4 regions of the Klebsiella sp. RIT-PI-d genome follow, and region 2 is predicted to be linked to each of the others. Evidence: predicted binding sites of a transcription regulator. Region 2 holds the regulator's gene; each other region holds the start of a gene.

Region 1 (7,694 bases), on a different contig from region 2:
GCAGCATTTTGCCGATCAGCTGTAACTGACGACGACGACCTTCCATCTTGATGCGCTGCGCCAGTTCGATAGCAGCACGCAAGTCCTGGTCAAGAGGGATCTTGTCCAGTGCGTTCTTGCCCAGCGCGACCATTTCCGCTCCGAGCTGCTTTAATTCTTCGGCATCACGTTTAATTTCACTTTTGCTGACCCAGATGATTTCATCATCTTCGTCTTCAATATCATCACCGGGAACATCGTCGAGCCAGTCTTCGGGCTGCTTAGTCATATTTGGCTCCTCAAAAAAGAGGCTAATACTAACACTGTGAGCGCACACTGAGAATGGGTTCTCTGTTAGACTTCAATAAACTTCACCTTACATTATGGCATCAGTAATGAAAGTAATCACACAAGTTGCAGAGCAGCGTAAAGTCCTGGAAGAAGCCGTATCAACCGCACTGGCGCTGGCTTCCGGCAAATCCGACGGCGCGGAAGTGGCGGTCAGCAAGACCACCGGGATTGGCGTCAGCACCCGCTACGGTGAGGTGGAAAATGTTGAATTTAACAGTGACGGCGCGTTGGGTATCACCGTTTATCACCAGAATCGCAAAGGAAGTGCCTCATCCACTGACCTCAGCCCGGATGCCATCGCCCGCACCGTGCAGGCCGCGCTGGATATTGCCCGTTATACCTCTCCGGACCCGTGCGCGGGCGTGGCAGACAAAGATCTTCTGGCCTTTGACGCGCCGGATCTTGACCTGTTCCATCCGGCTGAAGTCTCTCCTGACGAAGCCATCGAACTGGCAGCACGCGCGGAGCAGGCATCCCTTAACGCTGATAAACGTATTACCAATACCGAAGGCGGCAGTTTTAACAGCCATTACGGGATCAAAGTCTTTGGCAACAGCCACGGGATGTTGCAGAGCTATTGCTCAACGCGCCACTCGCTCTCCAGCTGTGTGATTGCTGAAGTGAATGGCGAGATGGAACGCGACTACGCCTATACCATCGGCCGCGCGCTGGGCGATTTGCAAAGCCCGGAATGGGTCGGCGAAGAGTGCGCGCGTCGCACCTTATCGCGCCTGTCACCGCGTAAACTCTCTACCATGAAAGCGCCGGTTATCTTCGCTAACGAAGTGGCTACCGGCCTGTTTGGTCATCTGGTAGGCGCCATTGCGGGCGGCGCCGTATACCGTAAATCAACCTTCCTGCTGGATTCACTGGGCCAGCAAATCCTGCCGGAATGGCTGACCATTGAGGAACATCCGCACCTGCTCAAAGGGCTGGCATCTACACCGTTTGACGGCGAAGGCGTGCGCACAGAACGCCGCGACATCATTAAAGATGGGGTATTAACCCAGTGGCTTTTAACTAATTATTCTGCGCGTAAGCTGGGCCTGAAAAGTACCGGCCACGCCGGCGGCATTCACAACTGGCGCATTGCCGGACAGGGTCTGGATTTTGCCGGGCTGTTGAAAGAGATGGGCACCGGGCTGGTGGTCACCGAACTTATGGGACAGGGCGTCAGCGGCATCACCGGCGATTATTCACGCGGTGCAGCGGGCTTCTGGGTTGAAAACGGTGAGATCCAGTATCCGGTAAGCGAAATCACCATTGCGGGCAATCTGAAAGACATGTGGCGCAATATGGTGACCATCGGTAATGATATCGAAACGCGCAGTAATATTCAGTGTGGTTCAGTACTGCTTCCGGAGATGAAAATCGCCGGACAGTAAACTCAGGGCGGCACTGGCCGCCCTTTTTAATAATAAAAAAGGAAGTGAGCGATGCGTAAAACGTTATTGACGATGCTGGCAGTATCCACGCTTGTGCTGAGTTCAGCCCATGTTATGGCTGCCGATCTTGAAGATGATATGGACACCCTTAATACTAATCTGAAGGTGGTCCAGACTACGGACAACGCTGCTGAAATGAAAGCCGCACTCACCGATATGCGTACGGCCGCTCTGGACGCGCAAAAAGCCACCCCGCCAAAACTGGAAGATAAAGCCGCCGACAGCCCGGAAATGAAAGATTATCGCCACGGCTTCGATATCCTGGTCGCGCAAATTGATGGCGCAATTAAGCTCGCCAATGAAGGTAAAGTGAAAGAAGCGCAGGCCGCGGCAGAAGAGTTTAAAACCACGCGCAATACCTATCATAAGAAGTATCGTTAATCACTAAACGCAAAATGCGCTCATGTTAAACCATGAGCGTATTACCAGTTATGCCAGCGGTACATCAGGGCTTTTGACAAACCCGTGTCGGGCATTATTGCACACCTTTCATTGCACCGGATGATGTCAGACGCGGCGCATGTACCCCTTTTCTCATAAGTAAACCTTATTAACCTCACATTTTTCCAGACCAGTAGACGACGCGTTTGCCCGTTAACTGCCGCTGATTTCCACGTTTTTATGTGACGTTTGTCACGATATCCCAGTGAATAATCGTTATTCAGCCCATTTATGCGGCACAGATCACTCTTGCCACTCGCCTTTCCACTTCGAAGTGGAAAACAACTCGCTACAAACTATTAACGTCCGACGGTAGTTTTATCCCAGAGCCAAAAACGGGGTACAACGAGTGAATAACGGAGCTGTCATTAACGACGCTGGAGAACAAACGGAGCAGATTGGCGAGCTTGCCGATCGCATGTTGCCGCAGGTATATGCGCTGCTGGGCCGTCACCACATTATTCCTAATGCCGTACAGGAGCAGATGCTGACCTCCCACGTGCGGGCAATGGCCTTTCGAGCGATCACCGGCGAGCCATTACCCGAAGTCGAGGCCAGCCTGTTCGACGAAATTTCACCAGACTCAATGGCCCTTGCTCGCGACGTGGTCGCAGCATTCGGCAACCTTCCCGAAGAAGAAGCCTGGCTACTGTCAGTTCACTTCGAAGTCGCAAAAGAAAACCTTTAAGGAGCACAAGATGGAACAGATTACCGTAGTGATTGGCGACCGTTTAGGGAAAGGCCAGAAAGTTGCCGCTGGCGTCGAAAAAGCGGGCGGACGTGCCGTGGTGGTGCCGGGTATGGCGGCAGACATGAAGCTGGGCGACATGATGAAAGCTGAAAATGCCACCTTCGGCATCTCATTCTGCGGCAGCGGCGGGGCCGGAGCGATTACTGCCCAGACCAAATATGGCTATAAAGCGAAATACGGTATGCGCTCGGTTGATGAAGGCGTGACCGCCATCAACGAAGGCTGCAACGTGCTGGGGTTTGGCTTTATGGATAAAGAAGAGCTGGGCGAACGTCTGGTACAGGCGTGGCAGAAGAAGCACGGCGCATAAGCATGAAAGAGCAATTCACCACCACGGTGAGAGTCAAGGGTAAAGGCGAGGGCAAATCGCGCGCCTTTGCCGATGCCCTCAACCACGTTCAGGCGGCAGTGATGAAAGCCTCGCCGCATATTTTACTGCGTATTGAGCCACAGGATGTGCAGGTTGTTCACGCGCATGAAACGGTGCGTAAAGAAGCCTTTTTGTTCTTCTTTTTGCGCCGGGAAAGACGGACGTTCAGTGTGGAGCTGGACGTTACCGTCAACGTGACGGCCATCGATCTTGATAAGGTCGATTTTGTCACGCAACGCTGATCCTCAATAATAGGGCGGAACCATGTTCCTGATAATATTAATAAAATCGCTAATCATCGGCGGCCTGGTCGGGGTGGGTGTGGGCGCCGGAGCGGCACGCATGTTTCACGCGCCTACCACGCAGGGGATGGGGGCATTTCGTACGTTAGGTGAGCTGAATTCCTGTGAAGGCGATCCTGCGTCACACTTCTCATTTGGTTTAGGCTTTTTCTTTAACGCCTGGGCATCTTCGGTGGCTGCCGGTTCATTCACTCAGGATGTTGATCATCGCATTATCCCTAACTGGGGCGCGGCAGCGCTGATGATCAAAAATCGCAACGTCGGCGAAACAATGCACGACCCGAAAAAAATGGCCATCGCCTGCGGGATCATTGGCACCTTCGTCGTGACCTTTCTCAACCTGACCGCCTCATCGGTGCCTGAATCTTTACAGGTCACGGCGGTGAAGGTGCTGGTCCCTGCGGCTAACCTGCTGGTTAACATCATCATGCCGGTGATTTTCTGGCTGGCAGCAATTGATGCGGGCAAGAAATCGGGCTTTTGGGCCACTATTTTTGGCGGCGCAGCGCAGCTGATCATGGGCAACGCCGTTCCGGGCCTGGTACTGGGGATCCTGATTGGTAAGGGCGTGGAAGAGAGCGGCTGGCACCGGGTCACCAAAGTGATGATGGGCGCGATTATTACGCTGTTTGTTCTGAGTGCCTTCTTCCGCGGCTTCGACATGAAAATGATCGAATCCTTTAATCTGACCGTGCCGAACTGGCTCGATCTGATCCACAACTCGCTCAGCGGCAAATAACGGAGACGGCAATGGAACAGAATAAAGGGTTTTGGTATGCCGACTGGTCGTTCCCGATCTTCGTTGGTCTGCTCTCCTCCGGCGTATTTGCCGGGACACACATGTATTACCTCTACGGTATTGGTGCGTTTAACGAAGTGGCGTTTGTGGCGATGCTGAAAGCCGGTATGGATACCGGGGTTTACGGCGCGGTGGCAGCCTTTGGTGCCAGCTTTCTTTTCGCCCGTATTATCGAAGGTTCGCTGGTTGGTATTCTGGACATCGGCGGCGCGATCCAGACCGGTGTGGGTCTTGGCGTTCCGGCGCTGCTGCTGGGAGCCGGATTTGTTTTTCCGGTTGAGAACTTCATCGCGTCGCTTTTCACCGGATTAGTGATTGGTCTGGCGATTGGCTATCTGATCATTCTGGCGCGTAAGTTTACCATCAACCAGAGCAACTCCACTTACGGCGCGGATGTGATGATGGGGGCGGGTAACGCGTCCGGACGTTTTCTCGGGCCATTGATTATCCTCAGTGCCATGGCCGCCTCGATCCCTATCGGCATTGGCTCGCTGGTGGGTGCGCTGCTGTTTTACATCTGGCAGAAGCCGATAACCGGCGGGGCGATCCTCGGCGCGATGATCCTCGGCTCGCTGTTTCCGATTGCGATTAGCTAAGTGCCTGAGAAGGTGTAACTTCCAGCGGGCGCGTCATGCGCCCGCACTATCAGGAGAAAGCTATGTTTGATGTACTCCTGCGCCGCGCGCGTCTGGTCGACGATACCGTCACTGATATTGCGCTGCGGGACGGCAAAATTGCGGCGCTGGGCGAGATTAACGGCCCGGCTCCGGTAGATATTGATCTACAGGGTCAATATTATGTCAGCGCGGGCTGGATTGACTCTCACGTCCACTGCTACCCCAACTCCCCGATTTACCACGATCAACCTGACAGTATTGGCATTGCAACCGGAGTCACTACCGTCGTTGATGCAGGCAGTACCGGTGCCGATGATATCGATGATTTTTATACCCTTACCCGCCAGGCGACAACGGAGGTGTATGCGCTACTGAACATCTCCCGCGTTGGACTGATTGCCCAGAACGAACTGGCGAATATGGCCAATATCGATCGCGATGCGGTGCGTGAGGCGGTTAAACGCTATCCCGATTTCATCGTCGGTCTGAAGGCGCGAATGAGCAGTAGCGTGGTTGGGGATAATGGCATTACGCCGCTGGAGCAGGCCAAAGTAATGCAGCAGGAAAACGGTGATTTGCCGTTGATGGTGCATATTGGTAACAGTCCGCCGGATCTTGATGATATTGCCGAACGCCTGACCCGCGGCGATATCATCACCCACTGCTATAACGGCAAACCCAACCGCATCCTTACGCCGGGCGGGGAGCTGCGGGCCTCTGTCACCCGGGCTATTCAACGCGGCGTGCGGCTGGATGTCGGGCACGGAACCGCCAGCCTCAGCTTTGCGGTGGCGCGGAAAGCCATCAGCATGGGCATCCTGCCGCATACCATCAGTTCAGATATTTACTGCCGCAATCGTATCAACGGCCCGGTGTATTCTCTGGCCAACGTGATGTCGAAATTCCTCGCCATTGGTATGTCCCTGCCGCAGGTCATTGAGTGCGTTACCGCCAGCGCGGCAGAAGGGTTACGGCTTACCCACAAGGGGCGACTGGCCGTGGGATATGACGCGGATCTGACCATTTTTACGCTTAAACGCCAGTCGACACTGCTGGTCGATGCTGAGAACGATAGCTTAGCGGCTGACACATTACTGATCCCGCTCGCCGCCGTGCGCGCGGGCACGCTTTATCCGACCGAACAAGGGAGTGCGGAAGATGCCTTCAATCTATGAGAAGTACGGTTTAAAACAGGTGATTAACACCTCCGGGCGCATGACGGCGCTGGGGGTTTCCACGCCGCGTCCGGAAGTGGTGCAGGCGGCGATGGACGGCATGAATCACTATTTCGAAATGAAAGATCTGGTTAATAAAACCGGCGAGTATATTGCGCGGCTGCTGGATGTCGAGGGTGCAACCGTGGTGTCCTGCGCCTCCGCAGGCGTGGCCCAGTCGGTGGCTGCCGTACTGGTAAAAGACAGCGACTGGCTGCTGGAAAATCTGCACATCACCCCGATTGAAAATAATGAAATCGTGCTGCCAAAAGGTCACAACGTTAACTTCGGCGCGCCGGTCGGTACGATGGTGGCACTGGGCGGCGGTAAAATTGTCGAGGCGGGTTACGCTAACGAATGCTCGGCCGACCAGCTTGCCGCCGCGATCACGCCGCGTACGGCGGCCATTATGTACATCAAATCTCACCACTGCGTGCAGAAAAGTATGCTCAGCGTGGAGCAGGCGGCGGTCGTTGCCCGTAAGCACAATCTGCCGCTGATTGTTGATGCCGCCGCAGAAGAAGATCTCCACATCTACTACCGTTCCGGTGCCGATCTGGTGATTTACAGCGGTGCAAAAGCGATTGAAGGGCCGACCAGCGGGCTGGTGATTGGTAAAACGCAGTATGTTGAGTGGGTGAAGCGGCAGACTGCGGGTATTGGCCGGGCGATGAAAGTGGGTAAAGAAGGCATTCTTGGCCTGACCTGCGCCATCGAGCATTATCTCTCCGCTGAAAAAGAGAGCGGGGCGGAAATGGTTAACAAAATGACGCCGTTTATTAACGCGCTAAATGCCCTTGATGGTATTACCGCGCGGGTGGTGTGGGACAGCGCCGGGCGTGATATTGCCCGCGCCGAAATAAAGTTTGACGAAGCGGTAACCGGCGTGGCAACGGGCGATCTGGTCGCCGCGCTGAAACAGGGCGACTACGCCATTTACTTTCGTGGCTATAAAGCCAATGAAGGCATTATTGAAGCCGATGTGCGCAGCGTAAACGCGGCACAGCTGGATATTGTTGCCCGGCGAATTGCCGAAGTGGTTAATCAGGAGAAAATGGCATGAAACTCACCCCTCACTTTTACCGTGACCGCGTTTGTCTGAACGTGCTGGCAGGTTCAAAAGCCAATGCCAGCGCCATTTATGAAGCGGCAGAAGGCCATGTGCTGGTGGGCGTGCTCTCCAAAAACTATCCTGACGTGGCAAGTGCGGTTGCCGATATGCGTGAGTATGCTGCGCTTATTAATAATGCACTGTCGGTAGGGCTGGGCGCGGGCGATCCGAATCAGTCGGCGATGGTCAGCGCCATTTCCCGCGACGTCCAGCCGCAGCACGTTAATCAGGTTTTTACTGGCGTAGCCGCCAGCCGCGCGCTGCTTGGGCAGAATGAGACGGTGGTCAACGGGCTGGTATCACCAACCGGCACG
Region 2 (7,694 bases):
CGCGTAGTATTTATGAACTCCGGCACCGAAGCTAATGAAACCGCCTTCAAGCTGGCGCGGCACTATGCCTGCGTTCGCCACAGTCCTTATAAAACGAAGATTATTGCCTTTCATAACGCGTTTCATGGACGTTCACTATTTACCGTCTCTGTCGGTGGTCAGCCAAAATATTCCGACGGCTTTGGACCAAAACCGGCAGATATCATTCATGTTCCATTCAATGATTTACACGCGGTGAAAGCGGTAATGGACGATCATACCTGCGCCGTGGTCGTTGAGCCTATCCAGGGAGAGGGTGGCGTAACGGCGGCAACGCCGGAATTCCTGCAGGGGCTGCGTGAGCTGTGCGATCAGCATCAGGCGCTACTGGTATTTGATGAAGTTCAGTGCGGCATGGGGCGTACCGGCGATTTGTTTGCGTATATGCAGTATGGCGTGACGCCGGACATTCTTACCAGTGCTAAAGCACTGGGCGGCGGCTTCCCAATTAGCGCGATGCTTACCACCCATGAAATTGCCAGCGCCTTTCATGCCGGATCGCACGGCTCGACCTACGGCGGCAATCCGCTGGCCTGCGCCGTGGCAGGGGCCGCATTCGATATCATTAATACGCCTGAGGTGCTGAGCGGCGTTAATGTTAAACGTCAGCGCTTTGTTAATCACCTTCAGCAGATCAATGAAAAATACGCGCTGTTCAGCGACATTCGCGGCATGGGGCTATTAATCGGCGCTGAATTACAAACCCAGCTCAAGGGCCGCGCGCGTGATTTCCTCACTGCTGCCGCTGAAGAGGGCCTGATGGTGCTTAATGCCGGACCGGACGTGCTGCGTTTCGCCCCTTCGCTAGTGGTGGAAGAGGCCGATATTGATGAAGGCATGAAACGGTTTGCACAGGCGGTCGCTAACGTCCTCAACCGTTAGCGCGGCCGAATTTTTTGTTCAGCCAGCTTCCATGATGCGGGCGCTGACGCCATGCTACCGATGAAATAGTATGCATGGTGTTCAGATGGCCGATAATGCGCTCAAGGTGGCGCTCCATGGTGCTTAACGGTCCATGGAGCGCACCGCCGTCCGGCGCTTGCAGAATATTCACATCACCCGTGCTTCCCGGACCTTCCGATTCCAGCCGCTGCTGACAGCGCTGCAGGGCAATTTCACAGGACTGCAGATACTGTACCGCCAGATCCGGCGTCAGCATATTATGCTCCCGCGCCAGCGTGGTCATCGCATTAATGTGCTCGACGATAAACTGACTGTGGGTGACCCACAGCTTCATATCTGCCAGATACTGCGAGTTAAAGCCAGGCTCCTGCATCGCCTGATTTAATGAGTTGAACAGGGTGTTATGCGCCTGGTTTACGCGCATACGCTGATACGCGAGTGTCGGGGCCTGCGGATCGTTGCTTAAAATCAGACGCAGTGCATCCTGGTCGGCTTCCAGCGCTGCCCACGCGTTCTGACGTAACAGACCACTTTGCCACTGCGGCCATAGCCAGACCATACCGCCAAAGGCGATAAGACAGCCGAGCGCGGTATCAATCATACGCGGCAGAATAAACTGCTCGCCGTTAAGGTTAATCAGCTGAAGGGTATATACGGCCGTTACGGTGAAACCGATCGTCGCCCAGCCATAATTTTTTCGCAGGATCAGATAGCTAATCAGGGTGATCAACAGCATTGCACAAAGCGTATAACCGTCAGGCACCTTCAGGTGCAGCGTTACGCCTGCAATCACCAGCCCTACCAGCGTGCCAAGCGCACGATGAAGAATACGCACCCGCGTTGCACCATAGCCGTTTTGCGTCACGAACATGATGGTCATCAGCACCCAGTAGGGTTTAGTGAGATGTAAAACGCTGCCTGCCAGGCTGGCGATACTGAGCATCACGCTAATTCGGGCGGCGGTGCGTAAGGCAGGCGACTTGAATGAGAGGTAGCTTTTGAGCGCCGACCACAGCGGTGGACGACGCTGACGATCGGCCATCAGATCGCGCGGGTAGAGTGGGCGAAGCGTACGCAGCACGCGGGCGATGCGGCTAAAATGCCAGGTGCAAAACTGGCCGACCGGATTATCCGGATTCTGGCGGGCAATTTTTTCCAGCGCCTCAAGCTGCTTGTCCATCGTAAAACGGCCAGAGTAATGATGATAAAGGATATCATCTGCCATCACGCGTAAGCGGGCGGCAATGGTCCGGGCATTCCAGCGGATCACGGCTTCAGCATGACTCTGTTCCACCAGCTTTTGCACCTCTTCCGGCTGGTGGAGGCTAACCGAAATATGCTCCTGTAAATCCAGCGCCATCTGGAACATCCAGCGCAGACGCTTGTAGTTTTCGTGTTTTTTTTCCGACAGCATATACAGCTGCTGATAGCACTGGGTAATTAAATCCACCGTTTTCTGCTGACGTACCAACAGCGGGGGCAGCGCCTTTTCCGGCGCGGTATGCTGGGTCAACAGGCTGTATTTTGCTTCACAATAGTCTGCCAGCTGGCGATAGAGCAGACTTAATGATTCCCGCAACGGCTGTTCGCGCCATAGCCAGAACCAGAACCAGTTAAAGAGTCCATACCAGAGCGTGCCCATGGCATACAGCAGCATTGGCTGCCAGACAGGCACAGAACCGGCAAGGCTCAGGGTAAAGATGGCTGCAATTAAGGATGCCGGAAGCAGGCGGGCATGAAGCGGGCCGATTTCCGCTGTCACGCCGAGTACCATTGCCAGCGCGGTCAGCACCAGCGGCAGCGGCGCACCCTGCGCCAGCAGAAGCTGAACCGCCAGACTACTGCCCGCGAACATCGCGCCGCCGATCGTCAGCCGCTTAAAAAAGCGCTTATGCGGCGTATCAAGACCGGCAATATTACAGCAGGCGGGAACGAGGGAAAAAAGCAGGCCGTACTGAAGCTGGCCGAGCAACAGGCCGATAGCCACGGGCAAACAGAGCACCAGCGTTTGCCGAAGTGCGTAGTTTATTTCCGGGTGATAAATCAGCCTGCGCCACATAGCGATAACAGCATCGGCGCATTACTGGGAATGCGCCGCGTGTCGACTCTAGCGGGTGCCGTAAACGACGATAGTTTTACCGTGCGCGGAGATCAGGCTCTGATCTTCCAGCATTTTCAGGATACGTCCCACCGTTTCGCGAGAGCAGCCTACGATCTGGCCGATCTCCTGACGGGTGATTTTGATTTGCATACCGTCCGGGTGCGTCATGGCATCTGGCTGTTTAGCCAGGTTAAGCAGCGTCTGCGCAATACGGCCGGTCACGTCGAGGAAGGCGAGGTTGCCCACTTTTTCGGATGTCACCTGTAAACGACGCGCCATTTGTGAAGAAAGGCGCATCAGGATGTCCGGATTTACCTGGATCAGCTGACGGAATTTTTTGTAGGAGATTTCCGCAACTTCACAGGCGGTTTTTGCACGTACCCAGGCACTACGTTCCTGACCTTCTTCGAAAAGGCCCAGTTCACCGATAAAATCGCCCTGGTTGAGATAAGAAAGGATCATTTCTTTCCCTTCTTCATCCTTAATGAGCACTGCCACCGAGCCTTTGACGATGTAATACAGCGTCTCTGCTTTTTCACCCTGGTGAATTAGCGTGCTCTTTGATGGGTACTTATGAATGTGGCAATGAGACAAGAACCATTCGAGAGTCGGGTCTGTTTGTGGTTTGCCAAGCACCATGCGCGATTATCCTCTGTTATAAGCTATCTCCGGCGGCGAAAGGGTACTGCCTCCGGGTTGCAATCGTGTTTGTCCCTCAGCGAGGAAGTTGACTGTCGGTATGTTCCGCAGCCAAATCTAATTCCTTTGCATACATGCGTCAAAGTCAATGTATCACTGCGGTATCTGATCTGTTTTAACATAGCTTTTGCCGCCTGTCTCCTGGTGTCTCGCTTCAGCATGACGCAGGTCGTCTTCCGTTGCGAGAATTGTTATGTGCGCGTAATCTGTGGAGAAAATTTCAACGCTGGAGTGGATGTTATGCAAGCACGCGTCAAGTGGGTCGAGGGGTTAACGTTTTTAGGTGAGTCGGCTTCCGGGCATCAGGTGTTAATGGATGGTAACTCTGGTGATAAAGCGCCCAGCCCGATGGAAATGGTGCTGATGGCCGCAGGTGGATGTAGCGCGATCGATGTGGTGTCTATCCTGCAAAAAGGGCGTCAGGACGTCACAAATTGCGAGGTTAAACTGACCTCTGAGCGCCGGGAAGAAGCGCCGCGTCTGTTCACGCATATCAATTTGCATTTTATCGTCACGGGTAACGATCTGAAAGATGCGGCCGTCTCGCGCGCCGTCGATCTCTCTGCCGAGAAATATTGTTCTGTAGCGCTTATGCTGGGTAAAGCCGTCAATATCACCCATTCATACGAAGTGATTGCCGCATAATAATCTTGCCCGATAAGCCTTTGCTGTCGGGCACTTGCGCACCTTTTACTCAATTGTCTTACCTTCCATCAGACGCTGAACCAGCGGCAGCATGATCAGCTCCATTGCCAGGCCCATTTTCCCGCCCGGCACCACTAATGTATTAATGTGAGAAATAAACGAACCCTGAAGCATGGCCAGCAACCAGGGATAGTCGATCCCTTCCAGATTACGAAAGTGAATAACCACGAAACTTTCGTCCAGCGAGGGAATGCTTTTTGCCGCAAATGGGTTGGAGGTGTCGACGGTGGGTACGCGCTGGAAGTTAATATGGGTCCGGGAAAATTGGGGGGTAATAAAATTAATATAGTCATCCATTGAGCGAACCACGGAGTCCATGACGGCTTCGCGTGAATGGCCGCGCTCGCCGGTGTCGCGAATTAATTTTTGTATCCACTCCAGGTTCACAATCGGCACTACGCCAACCAGTAAATCGACATGACGCGCGACGTCATGCTGGGGGGTGACAACGCCGCCGTGCAAACCTTCGTAAAATAATACGTCGGTCGGCTCCGGCAGCGGTTGCCAGGGGGTAAACGTTCCTGGCACCTGATCCCACGGTACGGCTTCATCGTACGTATGCAAATATTTGCGCGCCTGACCGGTTCCCGACTGTCCATATTCAATAAATGTCTGCTCCAGCAGATTGAAGTCATTCGCCTCCGGGCCAAAATAGCTGATATGCCGTCCGGCATCCCGGGCTTTGCGAATGGCCATGTCCATTTCCGGGCGAGTATAGCGATGAAAGCTATCGCCTTCGACTTCCGCTGCATGCAGATTAAGCTGGGCAAAAATCTTGCGAAACGCGAGACTGGTCGTCGTGGTCCCCGCGCCGCTGGACCCTGTTACCGCAATCACTGGATGTTTGGCAGACATAGCAACTCCCTGAAGAATCAGTAAATTAGCCGCGGAACTGCGTGCGAGGCATGATATTGACCGTCTCATGCAGTTCTGACCACACCAGTACGGCTTCGCCTGTCTGGAGCTGGTGTTTAACGTCGGCGACTTTTTGCTCAAGTGAACGCTCATGTTCACCATAATCAGTACCTTCACGCAAGACAAAGCTTTCGATCAGGCTATAGAGAGTATCTGGGTCGAGATCCTGCCAGGGAATAATCACCTTAAGCTCCGAGGTATGTAGTTAGCCAGTCGGGTATGCGTTTTTCCAGCCACATTTCCGGATGTCGCAGCGTACCGCCCACGAATCCGACATGACCACCGTGTTCGGTGAGCTGATACTCGACCTGCGGCGGTAGCGTGCCTGGCTCAGGAATAACGTGATGATCCATAAACGGATCATCTTTAGCATGAATGATAAGCGTCGGTTTAGCTATCTGACTGAGCAACGGCATCGCGCTGCACTTACGATAATAGTCGATAGCGTCGGTAAAGCCGTGAATGCGCGCCGTAATTAAATCGTCAAACTCGCGCAAACGTCGTACCTGCTTTAATTGTGCCAGCTCGATTGGCAGAGTGCCGGGAAAGGCTTTCAGCTTGCGCGTTGCATTGCCCTTCAGCAGATTAAGCAAATAGCGCTGATACACCCGGGAGAAGCCTTTTTCCATATGATAACTACAGGCTTCCAGTACAAAAGGAGCAGAGACGATAGCGGCGGCATTCAGCGGTGCGTTATCGCCTTCTTTGGCCAGCAGGCAGGCGAGCATATTCCCCCCCAGCGAGTAGCCAACCGCCGCAGTGGGCGCATTGCCAAATTCGCGCTTCAGCCAGTGTAAAAACCAGGTACCGTCTTCAGTTTCACCTGAGTGATAAATGCGGTTAAGCCGATTCGGCTCGCCGCTACAGCCGCGAAAATGCATGACCACCCCAAGCCAGCCACGGGCTTTTGCAGCATGGATCAGACCATGTGCGTAAGGACTGTGCAGGCTGCCTTCAAGCCCGTGAAAAACCACCAGCCTGGGTTTATGCCTGGCCTGATGGGGATCTTCGCTCCACGCCAGATCGATAAAATCACCATCCGGCAGATCCAGGCGCTGCCAGACCGGCGTAAATTGAACCCGACGGCGCAGCAGGCGCGGCAGCATGGTTTGCAGATGGGGATTCCGCGCCCCGGGCATGGGGCGAAAAAAATGCGAATCGTGGTGCCCGACAGGCGATTGTTCAGATGAAATGTGAGCCATGACTGAGGATAAATTAAGAAAGTTGCGCCGTAATATAACCTGTAATCATGATTACAGTTTATTCATTTAAGGGGCGATTCCTTGCTCGGCCAGCAGATTACGCGAAAAAAGATGAATATCCACGCCGGGCTTGCGTCGCCATAGCCGGGCTTTACGCGCGCCGGTCGCGATGCTCTCGCCGGTTTCTTCCAGCATTCCCGATGCTTCAATACGCCGGATCAGACTTTTGCGCTGGATCGGTTGCCCAAGAATAATTTCTGTTGCCTCCTGGAGTTGCGCATGAGTAAAGACCTCAGGCAAGCAGTAAACCGGCAGCAACGAATATTTGGTTTTTTGACGCAGGCGATGCAGGGCAATCTGCACAATGTTGGCATGATCAAACGCCAGTGCATAATCAGTAAGCCGCTGCACCGGAAGCCATTTAGCTTCGCTGACGCTGTCGATATGCGGTGCGCAGTCCACCCACGATATCAGTGCAAACCAGCCGATCGTCAGACTCCAGCCGCGCGGATCGCGATCCGGGCCGGAAAACGTTTGCAGCTCCTCCAGCCAGGAAGGCGATACGCCGGTCTTTTCGGTAAGTTTGCGCAGCGCGGTATCGCGGGTAGAGCCATCGTGCTTCAGGTCAATGAAGCCGCCCGGCAGTCCCCAGCGTCCCTGATGTGGCTGACTGGCACGCTCTACCAGCAATACGCAAAGTTCGCCCTGATGTAGCGTAAACAGTACGCTATCCACAGTCACCAGCGGCGATGGAAAACGGCTGGCATCGTAGTTTTTCAGATATTCCGCTTCTGTCGTCATTAACTGTCGCCACTCTCAGTTACAGGGGACTCTAGTTTACCAGTCCGGCTGTGCACAAAAAACACGCTTTTTTTATTTTCAATATCAGCCAGTTATCGCTATTTTATGATTTTGGTTAAAAAATAGCTTGTACTATTTGTGTCTTAGAGACATTATTAAATTGTCTTAGGGACAATAACTGGCTGAGAGGGCAAAGAAATGGCAATGAGATTGCAGTTATTTATCGATAATCAGGACGTTGCTTTAACCACCGGCGTTTTTCCTGATGGCGCGGTCTGGCTGAAAGTCACGGGTGAATTGCCTGCCAGCGCCCATTTAATGCGTATTCG
Region 3 (7,694 bases), on a different contig from region 2:
CGATCAACGATTTTCAGCATCGTAGTGAAACGCTGGCACAATTACTCTGCGAGGTCCGGGCGCTTAATGATGACACTACGCTGGCCTTTTTAGTCCAGATTGAAAGCGAACGTGAAGAACACGGTTTGTTGCTGCGTACTATATCTGAGGAGGTGCGCAATGCCGCGCATGCGGGCCTGAAAATGGAGCAGACGGACGGTCATTTATTAAACGTGGTTAATTTTCAGCAGCGCTGATCGCTCCCGCCCCGTGCATCAGTCTCGGGGCACCTACTTTCAGGCACCCTTTTTCTGGCGTAAGCCGCATCCCATCACTAAAATGTTAATAATATGTTTGTAATATTCTGTTTTTGTTAACATTTTATAAATTAGATCTACCTCTCATTGAGTAGGCTTACAAAATGCAATGATTTAATGCATCTGATGAATTTGCAAAAGGTGCGACATGATTACCCTTGAGTTCATAGTCATTATTCTTTGCCTGCTGGTCGGCACGCGTTTTGGTGGGATGGGACTGGGTTTAATTAGCGGGATTGGCCTTTTTATCCTGACATTTGTTTTTGGCCTGCAGCCGGGTAAACCGCCGGTTGACGTTATGCTGACCATCCTTGCGGTGATCGGCTGCGCCGCCACGCTGCAAACGGCGGGTGGGCTTAACGTCATGATGCAATTTGCGGAGCGTTTGCTGCGTAAACATCCCCAGCATATTACTCTGCTGGCCCCCTTCACCACCTGGTCGCTGACGTTTTTATGCGGCACTGGACACGTGGTTTACACCATGTTTCCCATTATTGCGGACATCGCGTTAAAAAAGGGGATTCGTCCTGAGCGCCCAATGGCGGTAGCATCAATTGCATCGCAAATGGCCATTACCGCTTCGCCGGTCTCGGTAGCGGTGGTTTCCCTGGTGTCTATCATTGGCGCGCATCACGGTGTAGGTCAGGCATGGGGCATTCTGCAAATCCTCGCTATCTCAGTACCCGCTTCGCTGTTTGGCGTGGCGATTGCTGCCCTGTGGAGCCTTCGTCGCGGTAAAAACCTTGAAGATGATGAAGAATTCCAGAAGAAGCTGAAAGATCCGAAGCAACGCGAGTTTATTTACGGCAGTAGCGATACCCTGATGGATCAGCAGTTCGCCCCCCAGGCATACTGGTCTACCTGGATTTTTTTCACCGGCATTCTTGTCGTCGTGGTTCTGGGCGCGATCCCCGGCCTGCGTCCGTCATTTGACCTGAAAGGAACGCTGACCCCGCTGTCAATGAACCTGACTATCCAGATGATGATGCTGATCGCCGGGGCCATTATGCTGATGGTGTGCAACGTAAATGCCACCACCATTTCCAACGGCGCGGTGTTTAAGGCAGGGATGGTAGCGATTTTCTCGGTCTTTGGCGTGGCGTGGATGAGCGACACTTTCTTCCAGGCTCACCTGACGGAGTTAAAAATGGCGCTTGAGGGAGTCGTTAAGACGCATCCGTGGACCTATGCGATTGTGCTTTTTCTGGTATCAAAACTGGTGAACAGTCAGGCGGCTGCGCTAACCGCGGTGGCTCCGATGGGGCTAATGCTGGGCGTAGAGCCGAAAATGCTGGTTGCTTTCTTCCCGGCATCTTACGGCTACTTTGTGCTACCCACCTACCCAAGCGATCTCGCCTGTATTGGATTTGACCGCTCGGGTACGACGCGAATTGGTAAATTCATCATCAACCACAGCTTTATTCTGCCGGGATTAATCGGCGTCAGCTGTGCCTGTGCCGCAAGCTATCTGCTGGTGCAGACTTTCTTCTGATATCCTTTATGCATTGATGGCCTGGCAATACGCTGCCGGGCCTGTCTCAATGTGCTTCATCCTGCGGCGTAAATTTCATCTCAATCAGCGCGATGGCTTTTTGAATACCCCGCAACGTCACCGGATCGGCGGCGGCAGGGTGGCTGGTGAAATCAATCGCTTTTAGCTGGGCGGACATCTTTTCACGCACCTCTGCCGGAGCGATAATTTCGATGACATCAAGAATTTGTTTAATGACCAGCTGGCAGGCTACGATATCAGAGACCAGTTCCTGGTCGGCACTCAGATTATTGGACATATTGCGCTCCTTATTTAAGGGACGTAATAGTACCTTACAGGTCCGGAAATGTCAGAGGGGAAATCAGGACATAAAAAAACCTGCCGCGGCAGGTTTTTTTATCAGAACATAGCGCCAGGCGGTACGTCTTTGAAGGTTTTGCAGTAGTTTTCAAACATGCTTTTCAGAATTTTGCGAAATTTCATTGATAGACTCCGGTTTTTGTTATGCAGGTGTTACTTTCTGATACCTATAATATGACCTGCGTCACAAAAATCAACTACAACGTGATAAAAATCACATAAATTTTATCGGAATCGGTAAAATTTTAAAAAAAAGTTGTGCTTAAACGGTAAGTTAACGCCGCAGCGCAGCATTATTTATTTTAAGGGTGGCAGGTATACGATGAGTGGATCTCTTACCGACAGGGAAAAACGTGGCTTATCCCCCGCTGCGCTGCTGGTGGCTGGCGCATTTTTTATGGAGTTCCTTGATGGCACGGTAATCGCAACCGCCCTGCCTGATATGGGGAAATCATTCGGCGTAGACGCGGTTGATCTGAATATTGGTATCAGCGCCTATCTTATCACCCTGGCCGTATTGATCCCCGCCAGCGGCTGGATTGCCGATCGCTTTGGCGCACGCAAGGTGTTCACTGTGGCGCTGGCTATCTTCACGCTGGCATCGGTATTATGTGGACTGGCGACCAGCGTAGAGAGCTTTGTCGCCATGCGCATTTTTCAGGGCGCAGGCGGGGCGCTAATGGTGCCGGTCGGTCGCCTGGCAGTGCTGCGCACCACCCCAAAACACCAGTTAATCACCGCTATCGCCACCCTGACCTGGCCTGCGCTGGTTGCGCCGATTATTGGCCCGCCGCTGGGAGGCTTTATCACCAGCTATGCGGACTGGCGCTGGATCTTCTTTATTAATCTGCCAATTGGCCTGCTCGCCATTTTCCTTTCGCTGCGGATTATTCCTGACATTCGCGATGATGAACGACGGCCTTTCGATATGCCGGGCTTTCTCGCCACCTCAATTGCGATGGTCAGCCTTGTTTACGCTATGGAGGCGCTGGGTGCAGAACATATTCAGACCGAAATCATCATTGCCCTGTTGGTACCAGGCGCGCTAGCGTCTTTTTATGCGCTGCGCCATTTTCGGCGTGCCGCATGGCCGATGATCCGCCTCGATGCGTTGCAGATCCCGACCTTTCGCGTCACGATGTATGGCGGCTCGCTTTTTCGCTCTTCTATCAGCACCGTTCCTTTTCTATTACCGCTGCTTTTCCAGGTCGGATTTGGCATGGACCCCTTTCATGCCGGGTCGCTGGTGCTGGCCGTGTTTGTCGGCAACCTGACAATAAAACCGGCAACCACGCCGCTGATCCGCTGGCTCGGGTTTCGTCGTCTGCTGCTGCTTAACGGCATACTGAATGTGCTGGCTTTGCTTGCCTGCGCCTTTTTAACCCCAGATACCCCCATCTGGTTGGTTCTGCTAATCCTGTATCTTGGCGGCGTTTTCCGTTCGATACAGTTTACCGGCATCAGCACGCTGGCTTTTGCTGATGTGCCCTCCAGCCAGATGAGCTATGCAAATACGCTTTTTAGTACCGCCACGCAGCTGGCTGTAGGGCTGGGCATCACGCTCGGCGCGATTGGTATTCGCCTGGGTGAACGCGTCAGCGACTGGCTGGCGCTCTCGGCAGTGCCGGGTATCAGTTTCCGGCTGGCATTTGTCTTTATCGCTCTGATTTGTCTGGCAGGCATGGTTGATACGTTGAGGCTAACGCGTGAGGCGGGGAGTTCGGTTTCGAAGAAAGGAAATTAATAAGGCCAGCTGAAGCTGGCCTCAGGGTATTGAATAACGCGCAGTGCAGTACCCTGCGCAGAATAGCTTACCGGCTTAACCAATAATCCCGCGTACGAACGCTTCAATCTCTTTGTTCTGGCAGTTTTCAAAGAAGCACTGCTGGAAACGTGGGCCGGAAACCGCCGTTTTAACCAGTTCCGGATCGATAGCGCGCAGAGTATCCAGATAATTTTCTTTCACCACGGCAGCTTTGACCTGGTTCAGAATGCCTGCGTTACGGACCTGCGGCTCTTTACGCTCCGGCGGATAGCCTTCTCCGGTACGCCCGGTAAACGCTTTTTCGAAAATAAAGCGTACGTTCAGTTCAGCACCCCAGCCAAAACCTTTGGCGAAAGGCAGCGCCAGCGCGTTACCGTTGTTGATTTGTGCGAACAGGAACGCATCAGCAGGATCGATACAGTAACCGCAAACCACACCCGGATGAATATTCAGGGACATCAGCGCGCCCTGCCCGGTGCCACAACCGGTAACCACGAAATCAACGGCTTTTGCATTAAGCAGGATACTGGCCATGATGCCCAGATGGATATAGGTCAGATGATGGTCGTTCTCATCGCTCATTCCGACGTTATAAACCGGGAAATTTTTCTCGTCGGCAACAGCGTTTAATTCATTGAGGATGACGGCGTTTTTGCTCGCCTGGCTGTTTTCCATCATCAGTGCAATTTTCATTGGTTCTCTCCTGAGTGCTGCGCGAGTCGCCCCGCGTGGATGTCATATGCTCTAAACTCTACTCGCAGATAAACATACTTTCAAATTTAATGAAAAATTGTTTTAAAATTCACAGACGACATCACATTTTTCTCATCTGCGCTTTACCACGCCTGATTTTGACTTATTCAAAAAATTTCTATTCGCCAGCTTAAGGGTTGGTTAGACTTTAAATTCAACAAAATGATAACAAGGACTCTCCGAGTGGATCAGCACAGCCCGCCTTTGCGACATATTCTGTTTCCCGGAACCTGGTTATTTCTGGCGCTGCTGTGCATCGGGCCGCTTTTTGCAGCCGTTCCGACTCCGCCCGCCGCCGCACAGGAGATCATCCCAGTGTGGATTTATGATGCTCCAAGCTACGAGTTTTGGCGCGATAGTCAGGGCAATTACCGTGGGTTTTATCCGCAACTTATTCAGGCTATCAATGATAAATATCATTACCAGCTGCAAATTCGTCCTGTCGGCGGGAATCAAATCAGTCAGGATTTTAATCACGACCGTTACGGTCTGTATGCCGGAGTGATCCGCACTGAAGCCCGGGCGCGCACTAAAATTCTGTCTGCCCGCCTGTTTGACAACGAAGTGCTGGCTGCCAGCCTGAGTCGTACCGTGACATCTGCCAACGAGCTGAACCAGACGAGAGTGGTGTTTCGCCGCAACGACGCTACCTGGGATCAGGTCCATATTCGCTATCCCGATCTGCATTTTAGCCAGCTGCAGTTTGTTACCACCAGCGAAGACGCGTTTCGCCTGCTGAGTGAGAATAAGGCCGATTTTTATATTAATGACGCCACTGAAATGGACGATACGCTACGTTATTACACCATCTCGCGTCCCTTCCCGGATTTACGTATTGCTGCAGTACTGGCATTCAGTCCTGAACTGCGCGGTCTGCGCAATAATATCAATCAGCTTATCAGTGAATGGCAACGTAACGGGAAACTTAAACAGCTCGAAGATCAAACGCGGCGCGATTTTTTACTCAGTCGAATCGTACTCAGTGCTGACGAAAAGCAGTGGCTTGCAAAAAATAAACTGACCGTCTGGCTGCCGAAAAGTGAAAATTTTGCGCCTTTAATCTGGAAAGATGCGCAGGGATATCATGGCTCAGTGGTTGACATGATCAACGATATACGCGATTTACTGCACGTTGAGGTCGATGTTCACTACGTTGATAATTACGTCCAGCACATGCAGCAGCAGCAGTGGCCGATTCGCCTGGTCAATTTGTTTAACGCGAATGACAATCGTCAGTCTGACGGTATGATCGGCCCGGTGATGGCCTGGCATAATGTCTATTACAACCGTATCGGGCAGCCCTTCTTATGGGATGAAGAACAGATTCGTCACCAGCGTGTGGGGGTGTTGCGCGGCTCATTCTCGGCACTCTATCTCAGACAGCGCTTTGGTAATGAAATTTTTATTGTTAATGCGGCTTCCGTCGAAGAGTTACTGGATGCCATAGAAAATCACCGAATAGATTATATCCTTGGCGACCTCAGCTCGCTGGAGCTTTCACTGCGCGGTAATGAACTTTTTCGCGGCGTGCTTAAAGTGGCCGGTCTGACACGTAATAACTATGAGATTGGACCGTGGGTCGATCCTGTTCATCCCATGCAGCATTTACTGGCGCAGATCCACCGTATCTCCAGTTTTCGCAGTCAGATTGAACGGCATGTAGAGCCAGCCCTGATGCCGGAACTGACGAAAAACACCTTCAAAATGATCAGTATCGTACTGTTAATTACTGCGCTATTCAGCCTGTGTCTGCTTATTATGATGTGGCGGCAGATGAAACAAAACCGGGCGGTTAACCGCAGTATTGTGGAGGCGATGGAAAAGGTCAATCGTGCTCATGATGATGAAACCGGCAGCCATATTCATCGTGTTGCGCAGTATTGCGCCCTGATGGCGCGGGAGTTGAAGTTACCAAAGCGGACAGTACGTGAAATCGGCCATTTTGCCTCCCTGCACGACGTCGGGAAAATCGCCGTCCCGGAACGGATTCTGCGTAAGCAAGGACCGCTCTCAACGGAAGAGTTTAGCGAAATGAAACTGCATACGCTGAAAGGCTGGCGCATTATTCAGGGACTGGCCCTGGGGCCAGTTGCTGAAAACATCATCCATTTCCACCATGAGAAGTGGGACGGCAGCGGCTATCCCGAAGGTCTTCGCGGCGAACAAATCCCCATTGAGGCACGTATTCTGGCACTGGCGGATGTTTATGATGCGCTGCGGCAAAAACGCGTTTATAAGCCGGGCTACTCTCACGAACGCGCGTGCGAAATGATATTTCAGGGTGCCGGTCATCATTTCGACCCACAACTGGTCGCCTTATTTCGTCAACAGCATACCCGCTTCCAGGCAATTTTTGATAGTCAGGCCGATTGATGGCCGCCGTTGGCACAACTAGGCGTAAATCCGCTGGTTATTCCGCGGATTGTCGCTGAGTACCCGCGTTAGGATAGGCGGACTCCCTCTTAAGCAGAACCGCGTAATGAATAAAGCCGTCTTTATCTTTTCCCTGCTGACGCTTGCGGGCTGTTCGGTAAACCGACAGGCTGACGTCAGCGCCGTTGATACGACTACCGGCATTGTGCGTTTAACCTACGGACAGGCCATGCTTCAGTCCGCGACCACCGATCTCTATCTTGCTCAGGGAACGGCAACGCGCCAGTGCCAGCAGGCCGGATACGCTACGGCTGTTGCTTATGGCCAGCCCATTACGACCTGTACCATTACCAGCGGTTCGTTGTGCCTGAATGAAAAAGTCACGTTGCAGTACCTCTGCCGGGGTGTCGCCATCACGCAAAATTCCGTTGTCAGCTACTGGTAATTCACCTGAACCCGGTCGCCAGGTATAAATAAAAATACCGTATTTTCAGGGCCTGTTATAGCAGGCCCTTATTTTTCGCAGCATATTAAATAACGCAAATGCGTATTATTCTTGCTCGCATTTTACTTATTTATTTTTTATTTAACCTTTTGCAAATAATTAAATAACAAATTATAGTGGCGGCTTAATAATCCAGGGTGTATTACGGAG
Region 4 (7,694 bases), on a different contig from region 2:
GCTCGCCGGTTTGACGTGCAACCCGGTTCAGTACGTGCAACTGACGCGTCATCGAATGGATGCTTTCTCCCTGACGCAGCGTGGCACCTGAAATGTCGCTTAGCAGGCTGCTGAGGGTAGCCACCAGCCGGGTAACCTGCTGAAGATTGTCCTCCAGACGATTAACCGCCGTCGAACCGGACTCAATCCCCTGCAACGAGTGGTTAATTAACTGCTGAATATCGCGGGTAGAGTGGCTGCTTTGCCGGGCCAGCAGCCCCACCTCATTAGCGACCACCGCAAACCCGCGTCCCCGATCCCCGGCATGGGCAGCCTCTATTGCCGCGTTAAGCGCCAGAATATTGGTTTGAAAGGCCACGCTGTCAATCATCGCCACAATTCCACGCATTTCCGCTGAACGGTCAACAATTTCCCGCATCGACTGATTTACCGTATCCATCATTCGATCGCCCTTTTCTGCCGCCTGACGCGCTTCGTCCGCGCGCTGGCTGGCCTGCTGTGCGTAGCCGGTATTGCCTTCTACGTGCGCTTCAAGCGCGGCAATATGCAGGGTAACGCCATCCAGCTCACGTGCCTGCTTCACCGACTGTTGATACAGCGTCTGGTTTCCCTCCGCCAGACGTTGAATATTTGCCACCATCGACGTGGTAGCGTCAGTAACCTCTATTACCAGCTGCTGAAGGCCGGTTTGCATCTCGCTAATACTCAGGCTGAGCTGATGGATCTCGCGGTTAAACCGCTGAACCGGCGGCAGTGATGCAGAAAGATCGCCTGCGGCCAGCTGGTTAATATGGCTAATTAATTGTCGTAGCGGGACGATCACCCATCGCGACATTCCCAGCCAGACGGCGATAGCAATGACCAGCAGAAGCGCTGGTGCCAGGAGAAACAGCGTTTGTAGCGATGCCAAGCTTGCCATAAAGGACTGCCGCCCGACCCCGGCGCGCTGTTCAGTCGCTTGCTGAAAACGCGCGTAGTGCTGATTAAAATCCGCCTGAAAAGCCTGCACCGGTACCGCAAAGAAAGCATCTATAGACTGTGTTTTACCCAGAGCGTCGACCTGCTCTTTAATGGCGCTGTAAAACAGCTGGTAGCTATTCACCAGTTCATCATCGGCGGGAGGATTGAGCGCGTGCCATGCTTTCCACGCCTGTTGCGAATGGGCAAGTTCACGCCCGGCATCCTCAAGCAGGCCGTTCCAGCTGCCTACCGAGCCGGTATCACGATCCTGCATAAACCATACTCCGGCACGATTCAGTAAATCGCTGGCGGTAAGCAGCGCTATCCGGGCCTCATCAACTTTTGCCTGCTGCAGATGCGCTTGCTGATTGCGCTGTTCACTAAGCCGCGCATTGTTGAGCGAATGTGACAGCAGCAATGATGAGGTTATTTGCAGGGCGGAAAACAGAAAAATAATGCATAGTATCCCCGTCAGAAGGCCAAACTGACGGGGAAGAATGCGCTGCCATGTACGACGGGAAATTTGTATTAAGTTCATCATTTTCATCTTTTACAACACGTTACGCGTGAGTCTATGAGATGAAAATGACAGTGCCATGACAGTATAATGACATCACCTAGCGACGATCTTTCCAGACGGTCTGAATATTGCAGAACTCGCGCAGACCGAAATGCGACAGCTCACGGCCAAAGCCGCTTTTTTTAACGCCGCCAAACGCCACCCGTGGATCGCTGGCGCTAAAGCCATTAATAAACACGCCTCCGCATTCGAGATGATCGGTAAAAAAGCGCGCCTGTTCTTCACTGGCGGTAATTACGGTGGCAGACAGACCGAACTCACTGTCGTTTGCCAGGGCCAGCGCATGCTGCGCATCCCTGGCAAGCGTAATGGCCGCAACTGGACCAAACAACTCCTCGCGAAATGCGGTCATTTCTGGGGTAACATCGCCGAGGACGGTAGCGGTGTAGTAATTACCCTCACCGGCTACCTTTTCGCCCCCTGACAGCAATGTCGCGCCCTGCTCAAGCGTTTTCAGAACCTGCTGATGTAACTCATCACGCAGATCAAAACGCGCCATCGGGCCAAGATCGGATTGCTCATCGCCCGGATCGCCCATTTTCAGTTCAGCGACCGCCGCCACAAACCTGTCGGTAAATGCCTGGGCGATACCCGCTTCGACAATAAAGCGTTTCGCCGCCGCACATACCTGCCCGGTATTCTGGTAACGCCCGGCAACCGCAGCGCTCACCGCTAAATCCAGATCGGCATCGTTGAGGACGATAAACGGATCGGAGCCGCCAAGCTCAAGTACGCATTTCTTAAGCGCAGCGCCCGCCTGCGCGCCAATGGCCTGGCCGGCACGGACGCTACCGGTTACCGTCACCGCCGCTATGCGTGGATCGGCAATCGCCTGACTCACGCCGTCATTGGTTGCATTGATTTCACCGAAAACCCCTTCCGGGAAACCGGCTTCATCAAACAGCTGTTTAATGAGCGCACTACAGCCCTGCACATTCGGCGCATGTTTCAGTAAATAGCTATTGCCCGCCAGCAAAACAGGAACCGCACCACGCAGGACCTGCCAGAGGGGAAAATTCCACGGCATTATCGCCAGAATCGCTCCCAGCGGACGGTATTCAATGACCGCCTGCCGATCGGCCACGGTTGTGTTCTCTGTCTTGAGCATTGCCGGGCCATGTTCTGCGTACCAGTCGCATAAGTTTGCCGATTTACTCACTTCAGCCCGGGCCTGACGGATAGGTTTGCCCATTTCGCGACAAATCATCTGCGCCATCGCTTCAGCGTTTTTACGCAGTACGGTGCCAAGATCGCGCAGTTTTGCTGCCCGCTGAGCCACAGTGACATTACGCCACTGACGATAGCCGCCAGAGGCCCGTTCAAGTGCGCGTTCCAGCTCGTCGCGGGTGGCCCACGGCCGGGAAGAAAGTGGCCGGCCGTTCGCCGGGTTAACGGATGTTGCAGTGTGTGCAGGTGAAGTCATCTTCTTCTCACTTGTCGAAATTATCAGGTGACAGCTATTCTGCTACACTCGCACAAGTGTTAAAAATGAATAATATTAACCACTCCATTCACAAATCGAGAACGACATGGATTTAACTCAGCTTGAAATGTTTAATGCGGTGGCGAAAGCCGGCAGTATTACTCAGGCCGCTGCCACCGTACATCGGGTGCCGTCAAATCTGACCACCCGCATTCGCCAGCTGGAAGCCGACCTTGGCGTCGCGCTGTTCATTCGTGAGAACCAGCGCCTGCGCCTCTCCCCGGCCGGGCATAATTTCCTGCGCTACAGTGAGCAAATTCTGGCCCTTGTAGATGAAGCGCGCAAGGTCGTTACCGGTGATGAGCCGCAAGGGTTATTTTCTCTGGGTTCGCTTGAAAGCACGGCCGCCGTGCGCATTCCGGCGCTGCTTGCACAATATACCGGGCGCTATCCAAAAATTCAGTTTGACCTGGCGACGGGGCCATCCGGCACCATGCTGGACGGCGTGCTGGCCGGGACGCTAAGCGCCGCGTTTGTTGATGGACCGGTCCTCCACCCGGCACTTGACGGGCTGCCTGTCTGGCGGGAAGAAATGGTGGTTGTCGCCCCCGGTGGACATCGGCCCGTTACCCGTGCCAGCGACGTTAACGGTGTCAACATCTATGCCTTTCGCGCTAACTGCTCTTATCGTCGCCATTTCGAAAACTGGTTTCACGCCGACCATGCCATGCCGGGAAAAATTCACGAAATGGAGTCCTATCATGGGATGTTGGCCTGCGTCATTGCCGGTGCCGGACTGGCGCTGATCCCACGATCAATGCTGGAGGCGATGCCCGGCAGTCATCAGATTAGCGCATGGCCGCTTAGTAAAGAGTGGCGATGGCTGACCACCTGGCTGGTGTGGCGACGCGGCGGAATGACGCGCTCGCTGGACGCTTTTATTGAGATAGTGAACGAGGTAAAACCATAGCATTATCCTATAGGTGCTGTAGATCCTTGCATTGTCCCGGGTTCAGGCAGTAGTTTTATTTTTTGCTTTCACGTTAAACGGACTCGCTATGAACACTAAAGCACGCAAAGTGATGATTATAGGCGCAGGCAACGTCGGAGCATCTGCTGCCTACGCGCTGCTTAATCAGACCATTTGCGAAGAGCTGATTTTGGTTGATGTTAATAAGGCCCGGGTTGAAGGTCATGTTCAGGATCTCAGCGATGCTGCCGCCTATATGCCAGGAATGGTAACGATTTGCTCCCGCGACGCCAGCGACTGCGCGGATGTTGATATTGCAGTGATCACCGTTTCCGGCGGTGCCCTTAAGCCTGGCCAGACGCGACTGGATGAACTGACCAGCACCGCGAAGATTGTGAAAAGTATTATCCCACAGATGATGGCGGGCGGTTTTAACGGCATCTTTCTTATCGCTACCAATCCGTGCGATATCATTACCTGGCAGGTATGGACGCTTTCGGGGCTGCCGAGAAACCAGATCATCGGCACCGGCGTGTGGCTGGATACTACCCGCTTACGCCGCACGCTTGCCCGGCAGCTGGATATCGGCGCGCAGAGTATCGATGCTTTCATCCTTGGCGAGCATGGTGATACCCAGTTTCCGGTCTGGTCACATTCATCGGTCTACGGCTCTCCCATCGCTGACCTGTATCAGCGCCGTATGGGCAAGCCCCTTGATCGTTCAGCACTGGCGGAAAAAGTACGCAAGCTGGGCTTCGAAATTTATGCCGGAAAAGGCTGTACTGAATACGGTATTGCCGGGACAATTGCTGAGATCTGTCGCAATATTTTTACAGGGAGCCATCGCGCGCTGGCCATCTCCTGCATTCTGGATGGCGAATATGGCGTAAGCAATGTTGCCATTGGCGTACCGGCGGTACTGGCACAAAGTGGTGTCCAGCAGGTTATTGAACTCCATCTCGCTGATGATGAGCTGGAAAAATTTCGTTATTCGGCAAGCGTTATTCAGGCGAATATTGCCCGCCTGCCATGATAATAAGTGTGTCAGCCGGGGCGCAGGCTGACACAGCATTCCATTGTTCGCATAATGTTGTCCTGAGCATTCTGGTTCAGATACGCTGACATATGACGCACGGGTTGCACCAGTATTAATACGCGGTCGGGCAAATCTTTACTTTATGACCGGATAAATTGAGATCTGCGTCACAAATTAGTTGTATTTGCGTCAGGGATAGCTTTAACATCGTCTTCTCTTCTTATGTACAACCAACCCAGACTAACGCTATGACGACGAATACTGTTTCACGCAAAATCGCGTGGCTTCGTGTGGTCACGCTTGCCATCGCAGCGTTCATTTTTAATACCACTGAATTCGCGCCGGTAGGTCTGCTGTCCGATATCGCGACAAGCTTTGGCATGGAGACGGCGCAGGTCGGCATCATGCTAACCATCTATGCCTGGGTGGTCGCCCTGATGTCCCTGCCCTTTATGCTGCTAACCAGCCAAATGGAACGCCGCAAACTGCTGATTGGGCTGTTTGTGGTGTTTATCGCCAGTCACGTACTGTCATTTCTGGCATGGAATTTCACCGTCCTGATAATAAGCCGTATAGGTATTGCGTTTGCGCACGCCATATTCTGGTCGATTACCGCCTCACTGGCGATTCGCCTCGCCCCGGCGGGAAAACGTGCCCAGGCGTTGAGTTTGATCGCCACCGGCACTGCGCTGGCAATGGTGCTGGGAATACCGATCGGCCGTATTGTGGGTCAGTACTTTGGCTGGCGTACTACCTTTTTTGTCATCGGCGTGGGCGCGCTAATCACGCTACTGTGCCTGATTAAGTTGCTACCGAGACTTCCCAGCGAGCACTCTGGCTCACTCAGGAGTTTGCCGCTGCTGTTTCGTCGCCCGGCGCTGATGAGCATTTATGTGCTTACCGTCGTCGTGGTAACAGCACACTATACCGCCTACAGCTACATTGAACCGTTTGTGCAGAACGTTGCCGGGCTTAGCAGTACTTATGCCACCGTCCTGCTGCTGATCCTCGGCGGCTCCGGCATCCTCGGCAGCTTACTGTTTGGCAAACTGGGTAACCTGCACGCGTCGACCCTGATTGCAGGGGCAATAGGCCTGCTGGTGATATGTCTGCTGCTGCTGGTTCCGGCGGCACGCAATGAAAATCATCTTGCGGTTCTGAGCGTATTCTGGGGAGTGGCAATTATGATTATTGGCCTTGGCATGCAGGTGAAAGTTCTGGCGCTGGCCCCGGATGCGACCGACGTGGCGATGGCTCTGTTCTCAGGCATTTTTAATCTTGGTATCGGCGCGGGCGCGCTGGTGGGCAGCCAGGTGAGTACGCATGTGTCGATGGCCGCTATCGGCTATGCGGGTGCAATCCCGGCGCTGGCTGCGCTGATCTGGGCGGTGATTATTTTCCGTCGCTGGCCGGTGTCACTGGAAGAACAACCTCATTAGTATTTCCCCACTCAGGGCGGCTTTGCCGTCCTGAATTATCACTTGAACAAATAATTCCGCATTAATGTTGGCCAAAGCATTCCGGTCCCCCCGCCTTTTATCTCGCTCAATACCGCTCCAGATAAGCGCATAACTGTCCTTTTAGCAAATCGTGGCATAAGCTTATTCATTCAGTTGACTTATGTTTGCCTGGGCAATAATATCCCCCGCAACTAATATACTTGCCAGGGCAACCATTGTGAAAAGTTCAGGGGATCTGTTTAACGAAATCATTCCGCTCGGACGCTTGATCCACATGGTTAACCAGAAAAAAGACCGTCTGCTGAATGATTATCTCTCTCCGCAGGACATTACTGCCACCCAGTTCAAAGTGCTATGTTCTATTCGCTGCGAAGTGTGCGTAACGCCTGTTGAGCTAAAAAAAGTGCTGTCGGTCGATTTAGGTGCTCTGACCCGTATGCTCGACAGACTGGTCTGTAAAGGCTGGGTTGAGCGGCTGCCAAACCCCAATGATAAACGCGGTGTGCTGGTACGACTAACGCCGGAAGGTACGACCATTTGTGAGCAATGCCATCAACTTGTCGGGCAAGATCTGCATCAGGAACTAACAAAAAACTTAGCGGCAGACGAAGTGGCTACTCTTGAATACCTGCTCAAGAAAGTACTGCCGTAAACAGAAGAGGTAAGACGATGTCCAGACGTAATACTGACGCCATTACTATTCATAGCATCTTGAACTGGATAGAAGATAACCTGGAGTGCCCCTTGTCACTGGAAAAAGTGTCGGAGCGCTCGGGTTATTCAAAATGGCACCTGCAAAGAATGTTTAAAAAAGAGACCGGGCACTCGCTGGGCCAGTATATTCGCACCCGAAAGCTGACGGAAATCGCCCGCAAGCTGAAGCAGAGTAACGAGCCGATTTTGTATCTGGCTGAGCGCTATGGCTTTGAATCGCAGCAAACCCTGACGCGAACGTTCAAAAACTATTTCGACGTGCCGCCGCATAAGTACCGGATTATGGATATGCCCGGTGAAGCACGCTACCTGCAACCATTAAATCACTGTAATCATTAATCGCCTGTATTAAGACGTATCGAGGAAATCATGAAACTGCTCGTCTCCGCTACCCTTGCACTTGCTATGCTGACATCGGCTCAGAGCTTTGCGGAGCAATCACGTCATCCGGCTGAAAATGGCGCGCCTGCCGCGCTCATTGTACCTTCCGCCTCTGATGTTTCTCCCTTTGATTTTAATCATATGGGCAACGGAAGTGATAAGTCCGACGC

What was found. The regulator CRP, encoded in region 2, controls carbon source genes, mostly activating them, when cyclic AMP is high. The targets are predictions, from matches to a motif close to ATGTGANNNNNNTCACAT.
Region 1: AC791_RS17055 (glycine dehydrogenase) is a predicted target of CRP. The motif match lies at 2,448-2,465, and genes of this name have one in related genera.
Region 3: azuC (stress response protein AzuC) is a predicted target of CRP. The motif match lies at 2,351-2,368, and genes of this name have one in related genera.
Region 4: AC791_RS12035 (sugar transporter) is a predicted target of CRP. The motif match lies at 5,125-5,142, and genes of this name have one in related genera.

The regions. Positions count from the first base shown of each region.
Region 1 covers NZ_LGIT01000012.1:20,415-28,108, reverse strand. Annotated here, with positions in the region: gene yjgA (ribosome biogenesis factor YjgA) at 1-268, opposite strand, end outside; gene pmbA (metalloprotease PmbA) at 363-1,715, shown strand; gene cybC (cytochrome b562) at 1,767-2,156, shown strand; gene AC791_RS17055 (glycine dehydrogenase) at 2,566-2,904, shown strand; gene AC791_RS17050 (SFCGS family glycine-rich protein) at 2,915-3,277, shown strand; gene AC791_RS17045 (DUF4312 family protein) at 3,280-3,579, shown strand; gene AC791_RS17040 (DUF4311 domain-containing protein) at 3,602-4,378, shown strand; gene AC791_RS17035 (DUF4310 family protein) at 4,390-5,034, shown strand; gene AC791_RS17030 (amidohydrolase/deacetylase family metallohydrolase) at 5,097-6,230, shown strand; gene AC791_RS17025 (DgaE family pyridoxal phosphate-dependent ammonia lyase) at 6,214-7,332, shown strand; gene dagF (2-dehydro-3-deoxy-phosphogluconate aldolase) at 7,329-7,694, shown strand, end outside.
Region 2 covers NZ_LGIT01000004.1:22,976-30,669, reverse strand. Annotated here, with positions in the region: gene argD (bifunctional acetylornithine/succinyldiaminopimelate transaminase) at 1-921, shown strand, start outside; gene AC791_RS03450 (YccS/YhfK family putative transporter) at 911-3,001, opposite strand; gene crp (cAMP-activated global transcriptional regulator CRP) at 3,050-3,682, opposite strand; gene AC791_RS03440 (OsmC family protein) at 3,983-4,387, shown strand; gene AC791_RS03435 (phosphoribulokinase) at 4,433-5,302, opposite strand; gene AC791_RS03430 (YheU family protein) at 5,328-5,546, opposite strand; gene AC791_RS03425 (hydrolase) at 5,548-6,564, opposite strand; gene AC791_RS03420 (NUDIX hydrolase) at 6,631-7,365, opposite strand; gene prs (ribose-phosphate diphosphokinase) at 7,564-7,694, shown strand, end outside.
Region 3 covers NZ_LGIT01000009.1:1,569,750-1,577,443, forward strand. Annotated here, with positions in the region: gene AC791_RS13815 (non-heme ferritin-like protein) at 1-236, shown strand, start outside; gene AC791_RS13820 (anaerobic C4-dicarboxylate transporter) at 445-1,788, shown strand; gene AC791_RS13825 (DUF2766 family protein) at 1,835-2,086, opposite strand; gene azuC (stress response protein AzuC) at 2,188-2,271, opposite strand; gene AC791_RS13830 (MFS transporter) at 2,471-3,892, shown strand; gene AC791_RS13835 (RpiB/LacA/LacB family sugar-phosphate isomerase) at 3,968-4,606, opposite strand; gene AC791_RS13840 (HD domain-containing phosphohydrolase) at 4,850-7,039, shown strand; gene yecR (YecR family lipoprotein) at 7,146-7,484, shown strand.
Region 4 covers NZ_LGIT01000009.1:1,198,309-1,206,002, forward strand. Annotated here, with positions in the region: gene AC791_RS12015 (methyl-accepting chemotaxis protein) at 1-1,498, opposite strand, end outside; gene sad (succinate-semialdehyde dehydrogenase) at 1,578-2,963, opposite strand; gene ptrR (putrescine utilization regulator PtrR) at 3,070-3,933, shown strand; gene AC791_RS12030 (L-lactate dehydrogenase) at 4,022-4,966, shown strand; gene AC791_RS12035 (sugar transporter) at 5,218-6,408, shown strand; gene marR (multiple antibiotic resistance transcriptional regulator MarR) at 6,647-7,081, shown strand; gene marA (MDR efflux pump AcrAB transcriptional activator MarA) at 7,099-7,482, shown strand; gene marB (multiple antibiotic resistance protein MarB) at 7,513-7,694, shown strand, end outside.